3 regions of the Streptomyces sp. NPDC093801 genome follow, and region 2 is predicted to be linked to each of the others. Evidence: riboswitches for the same ligand, from Rfam matches in the RefSeq annotation. Region 2 holds a riboswitch; each other region holds the start of a gene.
What was found. Region 2 has a riboswitch for cobalamin ahead of AB0469_RS06070 (CoA-acylating methylmalonate-semialdehyde dehydrogenase). Riboswitches for the same ligand answer to the same signal wherever they lie in the genome.

Region 1: it holds a riboswitch for cobalamin, as region 2 does, so the genes downstream of both, AB0469_RS01625 (CoA-acylating methylmalonate-semialdehyde dehydrogenase) here and AB0469_RS06070 (CoA-acylating methylmalonate-semialdehyde dehydrogenase) in region 2, are expected to answer to the same signal.
Region 3: it holds a riboswitch for cobalamin, as region 2 does, so the genes downstream of both, AB0469_RS01590 (prenyltransferase/squalene oxidase repeat-containing protein) here and AB0469_RS06070 (CoA-acylating methylmalonate-semialdehyde dehydrogenase) in region 2, are expected to answer to the same signal.

What each region holds. Positions count from the first base shown of each region.
Region 1 is NZ_JBFBDP010000001.1:345,903-351,105, reverse strand. Features, by position in the region: gene AB0469_RS01630 (acyl-CoA dehydrogenase family protein) at 1-188, opposite strand, end outside; gene AB0469_RS01625 (CoA-acylating methylmalonate-semialdehyde dehydrogenase) at 185-1,684, opposite strand; cobalamin riboswitch at 1,879-2,057, opposite strand; gene AB0469_RS01620 (cobalamin-binding protein) at 2,113-3,027, shown strand; gene AB0469_RS01615 (short-chain fatty acyl-CoA regulator family protein) at 3,037-4,440, opposite strand; gene aceA (isocitrate lyase) at 4,825-5,203, shown strand, end outside.
Region 2 is NZ_JBFBDP010000004.1:179,825-185,027, forward strand. Features, by position in the region: gene AB0469_RS06060 (enoyl-CoA hydratase/isomerase family protein) at 1-1,054, opposite strand, end outside; gene AB0469_RS06065 (acyl-CoA dehydrogenase family protein) at 1,051-2,205, opposite strand; gene AB0469_RS06070 (CoA-acylating methylmalonate-semialdehyde dehydrogenase) at 2,202-3,701, opposite strand; cobalamin riboswitch at 3,894-4,079, opposite strand; gene AB0469_RS06075 (cobalamin-binding protein) at 4,128-5,048, shown strand.
Region 3 is NZ_JBFBDP010000001.1:336,821-342,023, reverse strand. Features, by position in the region: gene AB0469_RS01595 (DUF4430 domain-containing protein) at 111-605, shown strand; gene AB0469_RS01590 (prenyltransferase/squalene oxidase repeat-containing protein) at 668-2,080, opposite strand; cobalamin riboswitch at 2,190-2,321, opposite strand; cobalamin riboswitch at 2,381-2,529, shown strand; gene AB0469_RS01585 (prenyltransferase/squalene oxidase repeat-containing protein) at 2,705-5,203, shown strand, end outside.

The sequences.
Region 1 (5,203 bases), on a different contig from region 2:
CCGTGTTCCTCGCGGACGTACACACCGGCGAGACCGAGGGCGGCGGCCTGTCGGATGACGTCGACGGGGAAGTGCTTGTCCTGGTCCCATGCCAGGGCATGGGGGGCCAGTTGCTCCTGGGCGAAGTCGAGGGTGACCTCGGCCAGGGCGAGCTGGTCCTCGGTGAGGGCGGTGGTCACGGCGCTCACCCCATCGTCGGGATGGTGAAGCTCGCGCCTTCCTTGACCCCGGAGGGCCAGCGCGAGGTGACGGTCTTGGTGCGGGTGTAGAAGCGGATCGAGTCCGGGCCGTGCTGGTTCAGGTCGCCGAATCCGGAGCGCTTCCAGCCGCCGAAGGTGTGGTAGGCGACCGGTACCGGGATGGGGACGTTGACGCCGACCATGCCGGTGTTGACGCGGCGTGTGAACTCGCGGGCGGTGTCCCCGTCGCGGGTGAAGATCGCCACTCCGTTGCCGTACGGGTGCTCGCTCGGCAGGCGCAGGGCCTCCTCGAAGTCGGCGGCTCGGACGACCGACAGGACGGGGCCGAAGATCTCCTCGCGGTAGACGCGCATCTGCGGGGTGACCCGGTCGAAGAGGGAGGCGCCGGCGAAGTAGCCGTTCTCGTGGCCTTCCAGAGTGAACCCGCGGCCGTCGACGACGAGTTCGGCTCCCTCGTTGACGCCGATGTCGACGTAGCGGCGGACCCGGTCGAGGGCGTCCCGGCTGACCAGCGGCCCGAAGTCGGCCTCCGGGTCGTCGGACCGGCCGATCTTCAGGGTGGCGATGCGGTCCTTGAGGGCGGCGACCAGCCGGTCGGCCGTCTCCTCGCCGACGGGTACGGCGACGGAGATGGCCATGCAGCGCTCGCCCGCCGAGCCGTAGCCGGCGCCGATGAGGGCGTCGACGGCCTGGTCGAGGTCCGCGTCCGGCATCACGATCATGTGGTTCTTGGCGCCGCCGAAGCACTGGGCGCGCTTGCCGTGGGACGCGGCGGTGGCGTAGATGTGCGCGGCGATCGGGGTCGAGCCGACGAAGCCGAGGGCCTGGACGCGCGGGTCTTCGAGGAGGGTGTCGACGGACTCCTTGCCGCCGTTGACCACGTTGAGCACGCCCGGCGGCAGTCCCGCCTCCAGGAACAGCTCCGCGAGCCGCAGCGGTACCGACGGATCGCGCTCGGACGGCTTGAGGATGAACGCGTTCCCGCAGGCCAGCGCGGGCGCGGCCTGCCACAGCGGGATCATCGCGGGGAAGTTGAACGGCGTGATGCCGGCGACCACGCCGAGCGGGCTGCGCAGGGAGTGCACGTCGATGCCGGTTCCGGCGTTGTCGGTGAACTCCCCCTTGAGGAGGTGCGGGATCCCGGCGGCGAACTCGACCACCTCCAGGCCGCGTTGCAGGTCGCCGTGGGCGTCGGCCACGGTCTTGCCGTGCTCGGAAGACAGAAGCCTGGCCAGGCTCTCGCGTTCGCCTTCGACGAGCTGGAGGAAGCGCAGCAGCACGCGGGCGCGTCGCTGAGGGTTCCACTGCCCCCAATCGACCTGCGCCTCCTCGGCGTTGGCGATGGCGGCCTCGGTGTCGGCGCGCCCGGCCAGGGGCACGCGCGCCTGGACGGCGCCGGTGTTGGGGTCGTACACGTCGGCGAAGAGTCCGGAGGTGCCGGTGGTGTGCTTTCCGCCGATGAAATGGGTGAGTTCACGGACCATGGGTGCCTGCTCTCGTCAGGTTGGATCCGGGGATGGCACGGCAGACCGGCGGACGACACCCTGATGGGGGTGTGCCGCTGCGGAAAGCCGTGGGAACTACGAGCGCACGGAAGTGGTGTGCGTGCGCTCCGCCGGATCACCAGGGTCGTGGGTACAAACCGGTGCCATGCGTGTCTGCTCCATCCTCGTGGACAAACGCGGGAACAATCCGCGGCCGGTATCCTGACTCCCGGATCCCCGCGCGCCGCCCGCCTTCCCGACAGACTTCGTCAGTGGCGTGTGGATGGCAGCACACTCCCCGGTCACAGTGGCGGGACCGTGCCGGATTCACACCGGCTTCCCTGCACCGCGGACCTTGTGCCAGGAACATATAGTTGGACGTCCTAGTAAGTCCAGACTCACCGCTCGGGCGGGCCTAGAGTCGCCGTATGCGCATCGTCTCCCTGCTCCCGGCGGCCACCGACATCGTGGCGGACCTCGGACTCGTCTCCGACCTGGTCGGACGCACCCACGAATGCGACTGGCCGCCCGCAGCGGTCGCCTCCGTACCCGTCGTGACCCGGGCCGAATTCGACGCGGACGTGCTCACCAGCCGGGAGATCTCCACCGCGGTGGGCGGCGCGGCACACAGTGGATCCTCGCTCTACACCCTGGACACGGAGGCGCTCGCCGCCCTCGCACCGGACGTCCTGCTCACCCAGGACCTCTGCCAGGTCTGCGCGGTGTCCTACGAGGCGGTCTCCCACGCGGTGCGCGTCATGGACGCCGGCCCCCGGGTGCTGAGCCTGGAGCCGCGGACGTTGGACGACGTACTGGACTGCCTGGTCACGGTGGGCGAGCTGCTGGGGGTGGGGGAGGCTGCCGAGCGGCGACGCACGGAGTTGCGTGGCCGCCTGGCCGAGGTCCGGCGCCGCACGGCGGGGCGAGCGCGGCCCCGGGTCGTCGCCATCGAGTGGCTCGACCCGCTCTGGCCCGCCGGCCACTGGGTACCGGAGCAGATCGCCGCGGCCGGCGGCGAAGCGCTCCTGGCCGAGCCCGGTGAGCACACCAAGCCGATGACGTGGGAGGCGGTACGCGAGGCCCGCCCGGACGTGATCCTCGTGCTCCCGTGCGGTTTCCCGCCCGAGCGGACCATGACGGAGCTCGACCTGCTCACCGCCCAGCCGGGCTGGCACGAACTGCCCGCCGTGGCGGCCGGCGAGGTGTGGGTCCTGGACGGACCTGCGTACTTCAACCGGCCGGGCCCCCGCGTGGTCCGCGGCGCCGAGGTGCTCGCCCACGTGCTCCACGGCGTACGGGCGGGGGACCCGGTGACCGAGGCGGAGGCTCGGCGGCTGCGGTGAGCCGGATCCTCAGCCCCGGTCCCGGGCGACGGGGTAGGGGATGAACGTGCTGCTGTTCTCGTCAACGGTGAGTGTCCGGCCGAGGGGCGGGACGGCGCGCTGGGGGCAGTCGAGGCGTTCGCAGAGCCGGCATCCCATGCCGATGGGGGTGGCGGCGGAGGCGTTGTCCAGGTCGAGGCCGTCGGAGTAGACGAGCCGGGACGCATGCCGGATCTCGCAGCCAAGCCCGATGGCGAAGGTCTTGCCGGGCTCGCCCCAGCCGCCGCGGTGCCGGGTGACGGCCCGGGCGGTCCACAGGTAACGCTGGCCGTCGGGCATGGCGGCGACCTGGACGTGGATCCGGCTGGGCGCGGCGAAGGCCTCGTACACGTTCCACAGCGGACAGGTGCCGCCCGCGCGGGAGAAGTGGAACCCGGTCGCCGACTGCCTCTTGGACATGTTCCCGGCCCGGTCGACCCGCACGAAGGAGAACGGCACCCCGCGCAGCCTGGGACGTTGCAGGGTGCTCAGGCGGTGGCAGACGGTCTCGTAGCCGAGGCCGAAGTGGTCGGTGAGGCGTTCGATGTCGTAGCGGAACTCTTCGGCGGCCGTGTGGAAGGCGCGGTACGGGAGGATCAGTGCGGCGGCGAAGTAGTTGGCGATGCCGATGCGGGCCAGGCTGTGGGCGGGGGAGCCCGGATCGAAGTCCTCGGCGGCCAGCCGGTCCAGCTCGTCCCCGTGTTCCAGGAGCGCCAGCTGGGTGGCTATGCGGAACGCCTGCTGGCCGGGGCGGAGCCGACCGGACAGGTGCAGGACCCGCGTTCCGGCATCGAAGTGGTGCAGGCGGTCGGAGTCCGAGGTGAGCCGGATCCCGTGGTGGTCGGCCAGGCGCTTCGACAGCAGCCGGACGACCTCTCCCGGGCGGATGCCCATCTCCCGGGCGAGGCCCTCGGCGGCGACGTCGGTGTCGTGGAGGTAGTTCTGGCGGCGGTAGAAGAACTCGCGGATCTCCTCGTGCGGTGAACGCGGCGCGGCCGGTCCACCGTCCCGGCCGTCGGCGGTGTCGGCCAGCCGCTCGGCCAGGAGTTGGCTGCGCCGACCGAGGTCCAGCAGGACGGAGGCCACCGCCGGCATCCGGGTCGCGAGCTCGGCGAGGTCCGAAGAAGAGACGCGGGCCCCGGCGATCTCGCCCGCCAGTGCCTCGCGCAGATCGGCCACCAGCCGGCTGGTGTCGCGTTCGGAGAAGAAGCCGGGGTCCACGCCGAACGCCTCGGTCAGCCGCAGCAGGACAGGCACGGTCAATGGCCGGGAGTCGTGCTCCATCTGGTTCAGGTAGCTGGGGGAGATGGCCAGGACCCGGGCCAGCTCGGCCTGGCTCATCCGGCGCTCCTCGCGCAGCCGCCGCAGCCGCGCTCCCGCGTACGTCTTGCTCACCTGGGCTCCTTCAGCCGCTCCCGCCAGGGCTTCAGCGTACGCACGATCCTGCCCACGCCAACCTTTGCAAGCTTGGCAATTCGGCCGCAGAAGATTCGCAGAAGTTGGCAGATGTGCGGCATTGATGGCACTGCGTGCCGCTGTCAGAGTCTGTCGTGCGGCCCGCCGGACCCCCGGCGGCCGGGCCGACTGGACGGAGCCCGACTCGCGCCCTGACGTCGGAGATTCCGGCCGTCCGCCCCGGCTGACCTGCAGCATTGCCCAGCTCCTCCCCAGGTGGGGGCCGGCGGCCGCAAACCCAAGAACACGGCACACAGTGCCAATCTCTCGTCGCGACGGACGCGGCATTGGCAGACCAAGCGATTCATGGAGACGGTGACGGTCATGGCAGACACGAACACGACGGCGGCGGCCGAGCAGCTGAAGCAGCGGTGGGCGACGGACCCGCGCTGGGCGGGCATCGAGCGGACCTACACCGCCGAGGACGTCGTCAGGCTCTCCGGCAGCGTCCGCGAGGAGCACACCCTCGCCCGCCGAGGCGCCGAACGGCTGTGGCGGCAGCTCCACGACCTCGACTACGTCCACGCCCTGGGCGCGCTCACCGGCGGACAGGCCGTCCAGCAGGTCCGCGCCGGCCTTCAGGCGATCTACCTCTCCGGCTGGCAGGTCGCCGCCGACGCCAACCAGGCTGGACACACCTACCCCGACCAGTCCCTCTACCCGGTCAACTCAGTCCCCCAGGTGGTCCGTCGGATCAACAACG
Region 2 (5,203 bases):
CGTTCGCGTCGAGCGGGGCGAAGTAGCGGTCCACTTCCGCGGGGGTGACGTCCTCCAGCGTGGCCGGGGACCACCGCGGGTTCCGGTCCTTGTCGATGACCTGGGCGCGGATGCCCTCCACCAGGTCGGGCGAGGACAGTGCCGCGCACGAGACGCGGTATTCCTGGTCCAGCACCCGCTCCAGCGGCCCCAGCTGCCGGGCCCCGCGCAGTGCGGCCAGGGTAACCTTGACCGCCGTCGGCGACTTGGACAGCAGGGTGTCCGCCGCGTCCTTCGCGGCGGACGAGCCCGAGGCCAGGAGCCGGGCCACGATCTCCTCGGCGGTGTCGGCGGCGTAGCAGTGGTCGATCCACTCGCCGCGCGCGGGGACGAGGGTCCCTGCGGGAGGCTCTTGCACGTGCCGCTGCAGCACTTCGTGTACGGAGTCCACGGCCAGCTCCCGGGACAGCGTGGGCAGCGCCTGCGCTGGGACGAAGTGGTCGGCGAGCCCGCACAGCAGCGCGTCGGCGGCGCCGACCGGGGCTCCCGTGAGTGCCAGGTGGGTGCCGAGCTCCCCCGGAGCCAGGGCGAGGAGGTAGGTGCCGCCGACGTCGGGGACGAACCCGATGCCGGTCTCGGGCATGGCGATCTTGGAGCGTTCGGTGACGATGCGGACGCTGCCGTGGGCGGAGACGCCCACTCCGCCGCCCATGACGATGCCGTCCATGAGGGCCACGTAGGGCTTGGGGTAGCGGGCGATCAGCGCGTTGAGCCGGTACTCGTCGCGCCAGAAGTCCGCCGAGGCGGTGCCACCGGTACGGGCGTCCTCGTAGATCGCGCGGATGTCCCCGCCCGCGCACAGGCCCCGGCCGCCGGCGCCGTCGATGACGACCACTTCGATGCCGGGGTCCTGCGCCCAGGCCGTGAGGGCCTGCTCGATGCGGAGCACCATCGGATGGCTGAGGGCGTTGAGGGCCTTGGGGCGGTTGAGGGTGAGGTAGGCAGCACGTCCCTCGGTGCGCAGGAGGACGTGGTCGCGGTCGTTGTCGTGGTCGTGAGGGGCTTCGTTGGTCATCGCAGGGTCTCCGTGAGTCCGCGCGCGACGATGACGCGCATGACCTCGTTCGTGCCTTCCAGGATCTGATGGACCCGCAGGTCGCGGACGATCTTCTCGATGCCGTACTCGCTCAGGTATCCGTATCCGCCGTGGAGCTGGAGGGCCGCGTCGGCCACCGCGTACCCGGTGTCGGTGGCGAACCGCTTGGCCATCGCGCACAGCCGCGGAGCCAGCGGATCCCCGGTATCCAGGGCCTCGGCGGCCTGGCGGACCAGCGCGCGGGCGGCGGCCAGTTCCGTGGCCATGTCGGCCAGCCGGAACTGGAGCGCCTGCGCGTCCAGCAGACGGGCGCCGAAGGCCTCGCGGTCGGCCAGGTAGGACAGCGAGCGATCGAGGGCGCTCTGCGCCCCGCCGAGCGAGCAGGCAGCGATGCCGAGCCGGCCGCCGTTGAGGCCGTTCATGGCGATGCGGAAGCCATCGCCCTCCGCGCCGAGCCGCCGGTCGGCAGGAATGCGAACACCGTCGAGGACCACCTGACGGGTCGGCTGCGCGTTCCAGCCCATCTTCCGTTCATTGGGGCCGAAGGAGACTCCCGGATCCTCGCGCTCGACCACAAAGGCGGAGATCCCGCCGGGGCCCGGCTCGCCGGTCCGGGCCATGACCACGTAGACGTCCGAGGCGCCGGCACCGGAGATGAACTGCTTGACCCCGGTCAGCACGTAGTGGTCGCCCTGGCGTTCGGCGCGGGTGCGCAGCGCGGCGGCGTCCGAGCCCGCGCCCGGTTCGGTCAGGCAGTAGCTGCCCAGGGTCGTCGCGGAGCAGAGGCCGGGCAGCCAGCGGGCGCGCTGGGCGTCGTCGCCGTAGCGGTCGATCATCCAGGCGACCATGTTGTGGATGGAGAGGTAGCCCGCGATGGACGGACAGCCCGTCGCGAGGGTCTCGAAGACGAGGACGCCGTCGCTGCGGGAGAGGCCGGAACCGCCCTGCTCCTCGCGTACGTACACGCCGGCGAGACCGAGTCCGGCCGCCCGGCGGATGACGTCGACGGGGAAGTGCTTGTCCTGGTCCCAGGCCACGGCATGGGGGGCGAGCTGCTCCTGCGCGAAGTCGAGGGTGACCTCGGCCAGGGCGAGCTGGTCCTCGGTGAGGGTGGTGGTCACCGCGCTCACCCCATCGTCGGGATGGTGAAGCTCGCGCCCTCCTTGACCCCGGAGGGCCAGCGCGAGGTGACGGTCTTCGTGCGGGTGTAGAAGCGGATCGAGTCCGGGCCGTGCTGGTTCAGGTCGCCGAAGCCGGACTTCTTCCAGCCTCCGAAGGTGTGGTAGGCGACGGGGACGGGGATCGGCACGTTGACGCCGACCATGCCGGTGTTGACCCGGCGGGAGAACTCGCGGGCGGTGTCCCCGTCCCGGGTGAAGATCGCCACGCCGTTGCCGAACGGGTGCTCGCTCGGCAGGCGCAGCGCCTCCTCGAAGTCTGCGGCCCGCACCACGGACAGGACGGGGCCGAAGATCTCCTCGCGGTAGATCCTCATCTGTGGGGAGACACGGTCGAAGAGGGACGCGCCGGCGAAGAAGCCGTTCTCGTGACCTTCCAGAGCGAAACCGCGTCCGTCAACGACGAGTTCGGCTCCCTCGTTGACGCCGATGTCGACGTAGCGGCGGACCCGGTCGAGGGCGTCGCGGCTCACCAGAGGGCCGAATTCCGCGTCAGGGTCATCGGAGCGACCGATCTTCAAGGTCGCGATGCGGTCCTTCAGGGCGGCGACCAGCTTGTCGGCGGTCTCCTCGCCGACGGGGACGGCGACGGAGATGGCCATGCAGCGTTCGCCGGCCGAGCCGTAGCCGGCGCCGATCAGGGCGTCGACGGCCTGGTCGAGGTCGGCGTCCGGCATCACGATCATGTGGTTCTTGGCCCCGCCGAAGCACTGGGCGCGCTTGCCGTGCGCGGCTGCGGTGGCGTAGATGTGCGCGGCGATCGGAGTGGAGCCGACGAAGCCGAGTGCCTGGACGCGGGGGTCTTCGAGGAGGGTGTCGACGGCTTCCTTCCCGCCGTTGACCACGTTGAGGACGCCCGGCGGCAGGCCGGCCTCCAGGAAGAGTTCCGCGAGGCGCAGCGGTACGGACGGGTCGCGCTCGGAGGGCTTGAGGATGAACGCGTTGCCGCAGGCCAGGGCGGGCGCGGCCTGCCAGAGGGGGATCATCGCGGGGAAGTTGAAGGGGGTGATCCCGGCGACGACACCGAGCGGGGAGCGCAGCGAGTGCACGTCGATCCCGGTGCCCGCGTTGTCGGTGAACTCGCCTTTGAGCAGGTGCGGGATACCTGCCGCGAACTCGACCACCTCCAGGCCGCGTTGCAGGTCGCCGTGGGCATCGGCGACGGTCTTGCCGTGCTCGGCCGACAACAGCCGGGCCAAGCTCTCGCGTTCACCCTCGACGAGCTGGAGGAAGCGCATCAGGACACGGGCGCGCCGCTGGGGGTTCCACTGCCCCCACTCGGCCTGCGCCTCCTCGGCGTTGGCGATGGCGGCCTCGGTGTCGGCGCGCCCGGCGAGCGGAACCCGGGCCTGGACGGCGCCAGTGTTGGGGTCGTACACGTCGGCGAAGAGCCCGGAGGAACCGGTGGTGTGCTTTCCGCCGATGAAATGGGTGAGTTCACGGACCATGGATGCCTGCTCTCGTCAGGTTGGATCCGGGGATGGCACGGCAGGCCGGCGGACCGCACCCGGGTAGGGGTGCGCCGCTGCGGGGAAGCCGTGAGAACTACGAGCGCGCGAAATCGGTGTGCGCGCGCTCCGCCGGATCACCAGGGTCGTGGGTACAAACCGGTGTCATGCGTGTCTGCTCCATCCTCGTGGACAACACGGAACATCCGCGGCCGGTATCCTGACTCCCGGATCACCGCGCGCCGCCCGCCTTCCCGACAGACCTCGTCAGTGGCGTGTGGATGGCAGCACACTCCCCGGTCACAGTGGCGGGACCGTGCCGGTTTCTCACCGGCTTCCCTGCACCGCGGACCTTGTGCCACGAACATATAGTTGGACGTCCTAGTAAGTCCAGACCCACCGCTCGGGCGGGCCTAGAGTCGTGGCATGCGCATCGTCTCCCTGCTCCCCGCGGCCACGGACATCGTGGCGGACCTCGGACTCGCCGCCGACCTGGTCGGACGCACCCACGAATGCGACTGGCCTCCCGCGACGGTCGCCTCCGTGCCCGTGGTCACCCGCGCCGAATTCGACGCGGACGCACTCAGCAGCCGGGAAATCTCCGCCGCGGTCGGTGGCGCGGCGCACAGCGGCTCCTCGCTCTACACCCTGGACACGGAGGCACTCGCGGCGCTCGCACCCGACGTCCTGCTCACCCAGGACCTGTGCCGGGTCTGCGCGGTGTCCTACGAGGGCGTCTCCCGGGCGGTGCGCCTCATGGACGCCGGACCGCGCGTGCTGAGCCTGGAACCGAGGACCCTGGACGACGTCCTGGACTGCCTGGTCACCGTGGGCGACCTGCTGGGAGTCCGGGAAACGGCCGAACGGCGGCGCACGGAGCTGCTCGGCCGGCTCGCCGGGGTCCGACGCGCCGTGGCAAGCTGGCCGAGGCCGCGGGTGGTGGCCGTCGAGTGGCTCGACCCGCTGTGGCCCGCCGGCCACTGGGTACCCGAACAGATCGCCGCGGCGGGCGGCGAGCCGCTACTGGCCGGGCCGGGCGAGCACACCGGGCCGATGACGTGGGAGGCGGTACGCGAGGCACGCCCGGACGTGGTCCTCGTCCTGCCGTGCGGGTTCCCGCCCGAGCGGACCCTGACGGAGCTCGACCTGCTCACCTCGCTGCCGGACTGGGAGGAGCTGCCCGCCGTACGGGCGGGCGAGGTGTGGGTGCTGGACGGCCCCGCCTACTTCAATCGGCCAGGTCCGCGCGTGGTCCGGGGTGCCGAAGTACTCGCCCACGTGTTGCACGGGGCGCAGGCCGGAGACCCGGTGACCGAGGCGGAGGCACGGCGGCTGGGCGGGGCGTAGCGCCCCCTTCCGGCCGAAGGCGGCTCGCCGGGACGGAGCCGATGTGTTCACGCGATCATCTCTCGGGATCCGCTTCCGGCGCACCCCCACCAGACCGTACGATGCGTTCTGCTCCGGCCCACACGGCGGGGCTCACAATCGAATGCATGCACAGC
Region 3 (5,203 bases), on a different contig from region 2:
CCCGGTACCGCCGGAACACCACGTCAGCGCGCTCGTACGCCTGCCGCGGGTGGGACGTCCCGGTCGCGGGAGCCGCATCGGCCGACCGGACCGGTCAGAAAGGCCACTCCATGCGCCTGAGCCCCGCCCGCCACGCCGTCGTCACCACGGCCGCCCTGGGACTCGTCCTCACCGGCCTCACCGCCGTCCCGGCCGTCGCCCACGCCAAGCCGGTCAACACCAACGCCCCGGTCAAGGTCAACCTCACCGTGCAGGGCCCCGACGGGCAGCTGTTCAAGGGGAAGATCACGACCAAGGGTCACGACGTGACCACCGCCACCGGCGGCACCCACAAGTGCGACGGCACCAACGGCGGCGCCAACCCGAGCAAGGTCCCCACCCCGACCGCCGCCCTGGACGACGCCGCCCGCCTTAACTACTTCGCCTGGGACGGCACCTGGTACGCCTCGTTCGACGACTTCTCCGTCGACACCATCAAGGGTGTCAGCGGGGGCGGCTCGGCCTACTGGAACATATCCGTCAACGGCACGCCCACCCCGGTCGGCGGCTGCCAGTTCAAGCTGAACGCGGGCGACCAGGTGTCGTTCGTCTGGACCTCCTTCTGATCCGAGCAGGTGCCGCACCACGGGCGGGGGAGCAGGACGCGTACCCCCGCCCGTCGCACGTCTCAGGCGCCCCAGCGCAGCGCGATGGTGTCGCCCACGTTGATCACCTTGTTGCGGGCGGCTCCGGCGAAGGCGGAGCCGTCCACGCTCACCTTCCAGGTGTTGGAGCCGCTGTTGGCCTTGCCGTTGACGGCAGTGATGGTGCCGGTGCCGGAGGACGGCGTCACGCTGGTGACACAGCCGGCCGGGGTGGCCGCCGTGGTCGCCGCGTTCAGGACGTCGCCGAGGGTGGTGGTCGTGCCGGTCGGGGTGAAGGAGACCGAGCAGACCTTCAGGCCGCCGGCGCCGTCGTCCACGGTGAGCGCCAGCTTGGTGGCGGTCCCCGAGGTGAACGTCGACTGGGCCACCCACTGTGGGGCGCCCGGGGTGACCGGGACGGGCGGGGTGGAGGTGAAGCCGCCGCCGGCGACCGCGCGCAACGAGTCGATCGAGGCGTAGGCGGTGGGGCTGGTGTCGGCCGGCTTGTACTTGAAGCCGCCGCCGGGGTTGTACTGGTTGGCGATGAGGAAGTCGATCGGGGTCTTGCCGGCGGTGGTGAGGAAATCCCCGGTCTGGGGGTTGATGCCGCAGGCGTTGAGCCCGGCGACGGCCCAGCCGTTGGAGCTGGTGTTGACGCCGTACATCGAGTTGAAGGCGCCCGAGGTGGTGACGAGCTTGCTCTTGAGGAAGTTCTTCGCCTGGACGACGTCGGTGTCGGTGCCCGGGACGCCCGAGGCGCACAGGGCGGCCATGGCGGCGCCGGTCATGTCGATGTCGCCGGCGGTGGCCAGAGCGGTCGGGTTGCCCTCGGCCTTGCTGTACTGCCAGCCGCCGTCGTTGTGCTGGTTCGCGCGGATGCGTGCGACGAGGGAGTTGGTGAGGGCCTGCGGTATGCGGGCGCTGCCCGTCTGGGTCTTGGCGCCGCCGAGGGCGAGGGCGGCGAAGACGGTGCCGTTGAAGTTGGCGGAGGGGCCGAAGTAGCCGGGCTCGGGGGTCTGCCAGTAGGAGTAGATGTTCGCGATCAGGTTGCGGGAGGCGGAGACCCGGGCCGGGTCGATACCGGCCGCGTACGCGTTCAGGGTGCCGCGCTCATAGTCGGTGACGACCGGGGAGGCCGAGGGCCAGCCGGACGTGGACAGCAGGTTCCGGTAGACGGTCCGGGCGTTCTTCGTGGTGTCCCCGCCCGGCGCGACGTCGACGACCGCGGTACCCGCGGCGGCGAAGGCGCTGAAGGCCCACTCGTTGGACAATCCAAAGCCGGCGTAGGAACCATCGGCGGCCTGAAGGGACTTGAGGTACGCCACACCGTTCGTCTTCGACGTGGCGATCTGGGCGGGCGTCGACGTGGCCGCGGCGGGCACCACGGCGAGGGCGAACGCGCCGACTGCGGCAGGGACCGCAATCGCGAGGCGGCGGGGGGTGAGGGAACGGTTCATGACCTGCTCCTGAGATCGGCGAACGCCGGCCGACCTCGCCCGGGGACCGTGCGCGGACCGCGGCACGACCTGGGGAAGGGGCCGCCGTCCGGGACGCGTGGTACGGCTTCCTGATGCTTCGTCACCGCACGGGCATTCGGGCTCGGCACGGCGTCCGCCGTGCCACACCGCTGCGCGTCAGCCCCGGATTCTCACCGAGTTCCCCCATGTGGCGCCCAGGACGCTACCCCAGTGATCAAGGGTCCGCCAGCATGGCGCCAAGTGCCCTGCCCCGGCAGCCGGATGAGACGCATCCCACCTTGACGGTGCACTCGGGGCCGTGTTCCATGGCGGCTGACAAGTACTCAGCCCCAGGGGAAGCCGGTCGAATTCCGGCGCTGACCCGCAACCGTAGGCCCGGCGATCGTCCCGGGCGAGCCGGATTGCCTGTGGCCGTGTCATGAACGAAGAGCGCCGTCGCGGACTACGGCGTGGTCGTCAACGCCCCTGCGGACATCGCGCACGGGGCGTCTCGCCACGTACCCCGTCCGTCCGGCCTGGACGAGGGGGCTGCGGGTGGACACCGAACAGTGGGCAGGCCAGCACACGAGCGCCAGACATCGGCTGCTGTCCATCACGGCGGCGATGCTGCTCGTCTGCGGTGTGACCGTCGCCTTCCTCGCGCCGTCCACGACGGCGACGGCCGACCCGGTCAAGGACTGCACGGCCACGGTCGGCGCGGTCGTGGCCGTCGACTTCGGCCCGTTCGGCGGCAAGGTCGAACGCGGCTGCGACACGACCCCGACCACCGGCTACGACCTGCTCCACGAAGCCGGATTCACCACCACCGGCACCGTCCACGACGGCCCCGCCTTCATCTGCCGGATCGGCTACGGCTCCTTCAACTCCGGTACGCAGTACCCGACGCCGGACAAGGAGCCCTGCCAGCTCACCCCGCAGGCCTCTGCCTACTGGTCCTACTGGACGGCCTCGCCCGGGCAGGCGAACTGGACGTACAGCCCGCTCGGCGCGATGGCCCGTACCCCCAAGCCGGGTGACGTGGACGCGTGGGTCTTCGGCGGCACGGACGTCGGCGGCAGCACCGGCAAGCCCACCTTCTCCCCGGACGACGTCCGCGCCGGCGGCGGGGCCTCGCCCAAGCCCACCGACACGAGCGGGCCCGTCGTCCCGCCCGGCGCGGTCGACCTCCCCGCGGCCACCCGCTGGCTCACCGCACAGCTCAAGGACGGCGAACGCGTCGTTGACGAGGGCTCCGAAACCCCCAACTACACCCTGACCGCCGAGACCGCCCTCGCCCTGGCCGCCGCCGACCCGAAGAGCCCGGCGGCCGCGAAGGTAGCCGCCTTCCTGGCCCGGCCCGAGCACACCGAGGCGTACGCCTACCCGTCCGGCAAGGACCGGGCGCCGGAAGCGGCGGCCGCGGCCCGGCTCGCCCTCGTGGCCGAGGCGACGGGCGGCAACCCCCGCGCCGTCGGCGGCCACGACCTGCTCGGCGACCTCGTGAAGGACGTATGCACCAGCGGATCGGACGCCCCCACGCCCGTACCCGGCTGCACCGTCAGGGGTGACTTTCCCACCACCTCCGGCCAGGCCGAGGGGCAGGCCCTGGCCGTGATCGCCCTGCTCGGGGGCGGCGTCCGCCCGCCCGCCGACGCAGTGGCCCGCCTGACCGACATGCAGTGCCAGGACGGTGGCTTCACCAGCATGCTGATCCGCCGCGGCGACGGCTGCGACAGCGAGCCCGGAGCCACCGGCCTCGCCGCCCTCGCCCTCCAACGGGCCGGCGGCCACGAGGCGGAGGTGGCCAAGGCCCGCGACTTCCTGAAGAAGGCCCAGCTCGCGGACGGTGGCCTGCCCGCCGCCGCGTACGGCACGGTGGGCAGCGCGTACGCCACCGGCTTCGCAGCCCAGGCCCTGCGCCACCTGGGCGAGACAGACCGGGCGGACGCGGCCGTCTCCTGGCTGTCCAAGCAGCAACTGCCCAGCGGCGCTTTCGCCTTCGAGGCCGGCGGCACCGACCCGCTGCTGTTCGCCACCGTCCCCGCCGTCATCGCCGGGGCCAAGAGCGACCTGGTCACCCTGACCACCAAGAAGCCCGAGCCCTCGCCCTCCCCGACCGGTCCCACCACCGGGCCGACGCCCCGTCCCGAGGGCGGACCGGACCTCAAGAAGGGCTCGGCCTACCTCACCGACCCCACCCGGCTCATCCAGGGCCACTACTACGAGAGCACCGCCGGCACCGGCTTCGCCGACTACGGCCTGACCATCGACGGTGCGTACGCCCTGGCCGCCACCGGCGCCGACAACGCGGCCCTGCGCGGCATCGTCGACTTCCTCGATCACGGCGGCAAGGACGGCACCGGCCGCACCCTCGCCTCCTGGACGAACATTGGCACCAAGTACGCGGGCGGCGGCTCCCTCGGCAAGGCGGCCCTGCTCGCCGAGGCCGTCGGCCGCGACCCCCGCCACTTCGGCGGCCAGGACCTGATCACCGCCCTCGCCAAGGCCGTCTGCCCGGCCAAGACCCCGGCGCCCGACCGCTCCTGCGCCGACAAGGGTGCCTACACCAACGCCACCTCCGTCTTCTCCCAGTCCCTGGGCGTCATCGCCCAGGTCCGGGCGGGGGAGAGCACCGCCGCGGCCGAGCCCATCGCCTACCTGAAGACCCTCCAGAAGCCGTCGGGCGCCTGGGTCAGCCTCATCGGCGAGCCGAGCGGGGAGGAGGTGGACTCCACCGCCATCGCCGCGATGGCCCTCGACCTCCTGCCCGACCAGCAGTCCCAGGCGGCCGTCGACAAGGCCCTCGCCTGGCTCGCAGCCCAGCAGAAGCCCGACGGCGGCTTCCCCGGAGCCTCCGGCAACTCGGTCAACTCCGCCGCACTGGCCGTCCAGGCCCTCTCCCTCGACGGCACCACGTACAAGACGCAGATCACCAAGGCCCTGGCCTTCCTCACCTCCCAGCAGAACGGCGACGGCGGCTTCAACATCGCCAAGGACGCCCAGCCCGGCTCCGACCTGCGCGCCTCCACCCAGGCCGTCGGCGGCGCCACCGGCATCTCCTTCGGCACCCTCACCCGCAGCCTCGCCGGCACCACCCCGCAGCCCACCCCCACCGGGTCGGCC